Regions from separate parts of the Leifsonia sp. NPDC056824 genome, predicted to be linked through region 2. Evidence: predicted binding sites of a transcription regulator. Region 2 holds the regulator's gene; the other holds the start of a gene.
The links. Region 2 encodes LexA, which represses DNA repair genes until DNA is damaged. Its sites were predicted from a motif close to TCGAACANNTGTTCGA; they were not measured.
Positions count from the first base shown of each region.

Region 1: the regulator LexA is predicted to act here: its motif matches at 1,466-1,481, upstream of ACFRFH_RS11450 (DUF6504 family protein).

Region 1 is NZ_JBHUAV010000002.1:432,500-435,899, forward strand. Features, by position in the region: gene ACFRFH_RS11435 (DUF1707 domain-containing protein) at 1-285, opposite strand, end outside; gene ACFRFH_RS11440 (winged helix-turn-helix transcriptional regulator) at 310-675, opposite strand; gene ACFRFH_RS11445 (FMN-dependent NADH-azoreductase) at 688-1,344, opposite strand; gene ACFRFH_RS11450 (DUF6504 family protein) at 1,501-1,791, shown strand; gene ACFRFH_RS11455 (DUF3097 domain-containing protein) at 1,874-2,719, shown strand; gene ACFRFH_RS11460 (hypothetical protein) at 2,796-3,400, shown strand, end outside.
Region 2 is NZ_JBHUAV010000005.1:87,521-90,920, reverse strand. Features, by position in the region: gene ACFRFH_RS17410 (histidinol-phosphate transaminase) at 1-546, opposite strand, end outside; gene ACFRFH_RS17405 (LysM peptidoglycan-binding domain-containing protein) at 1,043-1,396, opposite strand; gene lexA (transcriptional repressor LexA) at 1,662-2,330, shown strand; gene ACFRFH_RS17395 (metallopeptidase family protein) at 2,402-2,752, opposite strand; gene metE (5-methyltetrahydropteroyltriglutamate--homocysteine S-methyltransferase) at 2,841-3,400, opposite strand, start outside.

The sequences.
Region 1 (3,400 bases), on a different contig from region 2:
GCCCCACGGGCTCGGACCCGGTTGCGACGCCTGCCACGCGGCGTCGGCCGGGGCGGTCGGTGCGTCGCCGACGCCATCCAGGTGCAGCACACCGGGGAGGTCGGAGAACAACGGCTGGAGGTCGCCGCGCGTGACCGCCGACCGCGCGGCGGCGACACGCGACTGCAGCTCGGCCTCGCTCAGCCTCCCCTGCGTGGCGTGCGACTGCAGCGCGGCGACGGCGCGCTCCCGTTCGTCGTGGCTGAGGCGCAACGACGCGTTCGACGGCTCCCCGAAGTCTGTCATGCGGTCAGTATGCCAGGCGGACGCTCACTGTGGACGCCTACTGGTCTCCTCATGCAACCGCCTGCTTTCGGCGACGTCGTCCATATTCGCGTCCGCCCACGCTTTCATCGCCTCCACGATCGGAAGGAGCGAGGCACCGCGCTCGGTCAAGCCGTAGTCGCTTCGAGGGGGAACGCTGGGAGTCACGGTCCGCCGCACGAGCCCATCCCTCTCGAGAGCCCTCAGCGTGGCGGTCAGCATCTTCTGGCTGGCCCCGATCCGTCGACGCAGCTCGCTGTGCCGCAGATCTGTGCCGGACAACGCGAGCAGAACCAGCGTCACCCATTTGCTACTGATCGCGACCAGGAGTTGCCGTGCCGAGCAGTCGGCGCGCAGCGGAGAGTCATCCACGGCTTCTCCCGTTCATGCGTTCAGCGGCGCCAAGTGAGCACCGAAATCCGGGACCAACGCGTGAAGTCTTCGTTCGGCGGCGCGACGAGTCTCCTCGGGGTCCTGGTTGAGCACGGTTGGCGCGAACCGCACATGGTCGGCATCCGTGACACCGACGAACCGGAGCCAATCCTCGAAGAACGGCACCGAGAAGTCGGAGCCGAACGCCGCCGGGACTCCCGGGGCGAAGACTCCCGATGTGTGGATCGCCACGGCCTTCTTGCCGGCCAGGAGGCCCGAATACCCGATCTCGGGGTCGAATCCGAAGCTCCAGCCCGGCTGCGTGACGATGTCGATCCACTGTTTGAGAACGTACGGGACGCCGGCATTCCACATCGGAATGTTGAAGACATATCCGTCCGCGTTCGCGAACTGTTCGAACACCGCTCGCGCGTCGGCCCACGCCGCTCTCTGCTCCTCCGTCTGTTCGCTGCCCGTGAAGGTCGCCATCTTCGCGTGAGCGGCGGCCGTTCCGAACTCCGGAAGCGCGCCCCGCTCGAAGAGATTGAGGGTGGTGACCTCGACGGCCGGCGCGTGCTCGGCAAGTGCACGCAGGAACGTTTCGGCCAATGCCAGCGACCGACTCTGGGCGTCGCGCGGGCTGGCGTTGACATGGAGTATTGACGGCATATTCTTCCTTTTCGTATTTCAGTGATCTCCATGTTTGCAGCACCTCGATGAAAAGGGAACAAGGCACCTTTTTGTGCCCACGGAGCGGCGCGTGTGTCCCAGGACAGGTTTACACTTGTATTCGAACATACGTTCGATCGAGAGGAACCCGCGCTCATGACCGACATCGACGAGGCGGTGGCCGTGTGGACCACCGAGGACGGCATCCCGACCCGCCTGGTCTGGCGCGCCACCCGGTACCGGGTGAGCGACACCCCCACGGTGTGGGCCGAGATCTGCGCGTGGTGGCGCCCCTTCGGCGAACACCGGTACGGCGTCGGAGCGCTGCCGCGGGAGATCGGCGGCTGGCGCTTCCAGGCGACCAGCGACGGCGGGGTGGCGCATGTGTTCGACGTGCGGCACGACGCGGACGACCGGAGCTGGCGGCTGGTGCGCATCTTCGACTGAGGCGGGCGAGCCGCGCATCCCACCCGCACCCGGGGAGCCTCCCCCACCCCGCCCTGCCGATCCCTTACCCTCTCTCAACGTGATGGACGACGACCGCTACGGCTCCGATGTGCTGGCCTCCGACTGGAAGAACGCCGGCCGCACGGCGCTGCCGACCGTGGAGGCCGTGCGCGACCTCGTGGTCGAGGAGGCCGGCACCGGGTTCTGTGGTGCGATCGTGCGGCTGGAGGCGCAGACCGTCGAGCTGGAGGACTACTTCGGGGCGAAACGCGTCTTCCCGATCATTTCCTCCTTCCTGATCGACGGGGAGCCCGTGAAGCTCGTCGCACCGAGCCGCGCCCCGGCCGGTCGCGGGCGCACAGCCTCCGGGTCCTTCGCGGTCGGCGAGCAGAAGGCGCGCGTCGCCCGCGCCAGCCGCATCTTCGTGGAGGGCCGCCACGACGCCGAGCTGGTGGAGCGCGTCTGGGGCGACGACCTCCGGGTGGAGGGCGTCGTCGTGGAGTACCTGGAGGGCGTGGACGACCTGGACGCGATCGTGCGCGAGTTCGCGCCGGACCGCGGCCGCCGCGTCGGGGTGCTGGTCGACCACCTGGTCCCCGGGTCCAAGGAGAGCCGGATCGCCGAGAAGGTCGCCCGCGGCCCGTTCGGCGCGCATGTGCTCGTGGTCGGCCACCCCTACATCGACATCTGGCAGGCCGTGAAACCCGCGCGGGTCGGGCTGGAGGCCTGGCCGGCCATCCCGCGCTCCATCGAATGGAAGCACGGCATCTGCGCGGCGCTCGGGCTGCCGCACGAGACGCAGGCGGACATCGCCCGGGCGTGGAAGCTCATCCTCGGCCGGGTGCGGACGTTCGCCGACCTGGAGCCGGAGCTGCTCGGACGGGTGGAGCGGCTGATCGACTTCGTGACGGAGCCGGTCTCCCGCTAGACGGCGAATCCCGCCGCGCACTTCAGCGCACCAGAATACATTTGCGGTATTCGAACATGTGTTCGAAAATAGAGGTATGTCCCTTGCTGTGGCACCCGCCTTCCCCGACCCGGTCGCCGACCGGGCGCAGGTGCACGAGCTGCAGTCGCGCATCCGGCAGATGCAGGCGACGAAGCTCGACGCGCGGACGCTGGAGACGCACCCCGCGCTCGCCGCGCTGCTGCCCGGCGGGGCGCTCAAGGCCGGCGCCGCCTACACGGTTCACGGCTCCACCACGCTCCTGATGGCGATGCTCGCCGGGCCGAGCGCCGCGGGCGCCTGGTGCGGGGTGGTCGGGATGCCCGACTTCGGGGCGGAGGCCGCCGGGCGGTTCGGCATCGACCTGGAGCGGCTCGTGCTGGTGCCGCATCCCGGGCCGCAGTGGCTGACCGTGACCGCCGCGATGGCCGACGTGCTCGGTGTGATCGCCGTCGCTCCCCCGGAGCGGCCGAAGAGCGGCGACGTCGCCCGGCTGACCGCGCGGCTGCGGCAGCGGGAGGCCACCCTCGTCGTCGCCGGGGACTGGCCGCAGGCGGAGGCGGCGCTCTCCGTCGTCCGCAGCGGCTGGGACGGCCTGGGCGCGGGCGCCGGCTACCTCTCCGCCCGGCGGGTGACCGTGGAGGCCGCACCGCGCGGCGGGGC
Region 2 (3,400 bases):
GGCGTAGACGGCCTCGATCGTCTCGAGCGAGAGCGGCGTCCCCGTCGGGTTGTTCGGTGAGCAGAGGATGACGATGTCCGGATCGTTCTCCCGCACGGCGGCCGCGGCGGTCTCCGGCGACAGCTCGAAGTCCGCGTCGCGCCCGGCCGCGATCCAGCTCGTCCCGGTGCCGGAGGCCAGCAGCGGATACATGGAGTACGTGGGAGCGAACCCGAGGAGGCTGCGCCCCGGGCCGCCGAACGCCTGAAGGATGTGCTGCAGCACCTCGTTGGACCCGTTCGCCGCCCAGACCTGCTCGGCCCCGACCCCGTGCCCGAGGTAGCGCGCGAACGCTTCCCGCAGCTCCGTGAACTCGCGGTCCGGATAGCGGTTCACCCCTGTCACCGCGACGGCGACCCGCGCGACGATATCGGCGGCGACGTCCTCCGGAACCGGATGCGTGTTCTCGTTCACATTCAACGCGACGGGCACGACCTTCTGCGGCGCCCCGTACGGGGTGCGACCGCGCAGGTCATCACGGATCGGAAGATCGGAGAGGGAGGTCACCCCTCAATGCTAACCAGCGCCGCTGAACGCTCCCGCCGTATGACGCCCCGCGGCACCCCGCCACACCGCCGCCACGCGCCCGTCCCCGCAGAAAGGAGAACACCGCCAAATCTCCTGCCGAACCCCCAACCGCAGGAGATCCTCGGTCATGTCGCGCCATTTCTCCTTCGGACGGCGATGGCGAGGTTGTGGTGGTGGTGGTGGCGCGGTGCTGGCGGCAAGGTAGTGGTGGTGACGCAGCGCTGGCGGCGAAGCCGCACCATCCCGTGCCCGCCACTCTCGCTCACTCCGCAGAAAGGAGAACCCAACCAAATCTCCTGCCGAACCCCTCCTGCAGGAGTTCCCGGGGCATGTGGCGCCATTTCTCCTTCATCCGACGCCGACGAGGTGGCGGGGCGCCGGTGGCGAGGTAACACAGGAGACGACCCGGCACTTCCCACCATTTCTCCTTCGAGCGGGGGGTGGGGTGTTGGCGGCGGCGAGGCGCCGGCTCCCCTTACTTCCCGTCGTACTGCGTCGGAATCGCCAGCTGCTGCCCCGGCGTCACAACCGCCGACGACAGCCCATTGAGGTCCACCAGCTCCGCGATCACATCCCGCGGGTCCGCGTTCGGCGCGATCCGAGACGCCACCGACCACAGCGAGTCCCCCGACTGCACCGTCGCGTAGTGGAAGGTCACATGCGTCTGCTCCCCCGTGGCCGCCGCGCCTCCGCCGTTGAGCGCGAACACCATCGCCCCGATCACGATCGGCAGCGCGATGAGCATCGTCAGCACGACCCGTCCGCGCCGCGTGAGCCGCAGCCGGACACGTCCAGCGGCCTGCGCGCCACCCACTGCAACGTTGTTCATCCCAACGTTGTGCATAACCACTGCGCTCATGTCGTGACCTCCAAAGGCTCCGGTCGAAGCTCTGTTCCGAATATATCTTCGAATGTTCGAGACCGCAATCCTCGCTCGGCCGAAAAAACTGGCATGTATTTCGAGACACACTCGAACACATGTTTGTCGGGCAGCCGTACTGTGGATACAGTTTCGATTGTCTGGACGTAAGACAACCAGGCACCACCGACATTCGGTTCCCCCGGGTGACGGCGACGGTCACGAAGGGACGAGCGTGTCGAACGAGAACCAGGCTCCGCGCACGCGGCGCCGCAAGAACCTCAGCGAGAAGCAGCTCGCCATCCTCGACGTGATCCAGCGTTCCGTGAGCTCGCGAGGCTACCCGCCGAGCATGCGCGAGATCGGCGACGCCGTGGGCCTCTCCAGCCTCTCGTCCGTCACCCACCAGCTCAACCAGCTGGAGCTGAGCGGCTACCTGCGCCGCGACCCGAACCGGCCGCGCGCGCTGGAGATCCTCATCGACGTCCCGTCCGCGACTCCCGACTTCGAGAGCCAGACCCCGGTCGGTGACGCCGCGATGGTCCCGCTCGTCGGCCGCATCGCCGCCGGCGTCCCGATCACCGCCGAGCAGCAGGTGGAGGAGGTCTTCCCCCTTCCCCGCCAGCTCGTGGGCAACGGCGAGCTCTTCATGCTCAAGGTGGTCGGCGAGTCCATGATCGACGCCGCCATCTGCGACGGTGACTGGGTGGTCGTCCGCACCCAGAACACCGCGGAGAACGGCGACATCGTGGCGGCCATGCTCGACGAGGAGGCCACCGTCAAGGTGTTCCGCCAGCGTGACGGCCACACCTGGCTGCTCCCCCGCAACTCGAACTTCGAGCCGATCCTCGGCGACTACTCGACCATCCTCGGCAAGGTCGTCGCGGTCCTTCGCGCAGTCTGACCCGGGCGATTCGTGCCGAATGTCGCGTTAGCCACGGCCAGAGTCGACATTCGGCACGAATCGCACCGCGGTCAGGCCCAACCCAACTCCTGGAGGCGGGCGTCGTCGAGGCCGAAGTAGTGCCCGATTTCGTGCACGAGGGTGATCCGCACGCGGGCGCGGAGCTGCTCGACCGTCTCGCAGCTCGCCTCGAGGTTGTTGCGGAACAGCGTGATCCGGTCCGGGAGCTCCCCGAACCCGTAGACCCCGCGCCGCGTCAGCGGATGCCCGGTGTACAGCCCGTACAGCCGCGGCCGCGCGCCCGGCGGCTGGTCCTGGATGATGATCGCCACGTTCTCCAGCGGCCGCACCATGTCGTCCGGCAGGCCGTCGAAGACATCGTCGACGAGCGCCTCGAAATCCTCGTCCGGGATGCGCACCATGCGCTCATCATCGCCGAACCGACCGAGGCCGCGCTCCCCCGTCCGCGCAGAGCGGAACAGAACAGCGCGGCCTCGCCGGCAACAGAACTCAGGCCGTGACGGCCGCCCGCTCCCGCACGTCGCGCGTCGCCGCGAGGATGTTGCGCAGCGACGCCACCGTCTCGTCGTACCCGCGGGTCTTGAGCCCGCAGTCCGGGTTCACCCAGAGCTGACGACCCGGGATCGCGCTGAGCGCCGTCTCCAGCAGCTCGGTCACCTCGGCGACCGACGGCACGCGCGGCGAGTGGATGTCGTAGACGCCCGGCCCGATGCCGTGCTCGAAGCCGGAGCGCTGGATGTCGTGGACGACCTCCATCCGGCTGCGGGCGGCCTCGATGCTGGTCACGTCGGCGTCGAGGTTGCGGATGGCGTCGATGACCACGCCGAACTCCGAGTAGCAGAGGTGCGTGTGGATCTGCGTCGCGTCAGCGACCCCGGAGGTCGCCAGCCGGAACGAGCCCACCGACCAGTCCAGGTAGGCGCCCTGGTCGGCCTTCTTGAGCGGCAGCAACTCGCGCAGCGCCGGCTCGTCCACCTGCACGACGCGGATGCCCGCGGCCTCCAGGTCGCCGATCTCGTCGCGCAGCGCGAGGGCCACCTGCCGCGCGG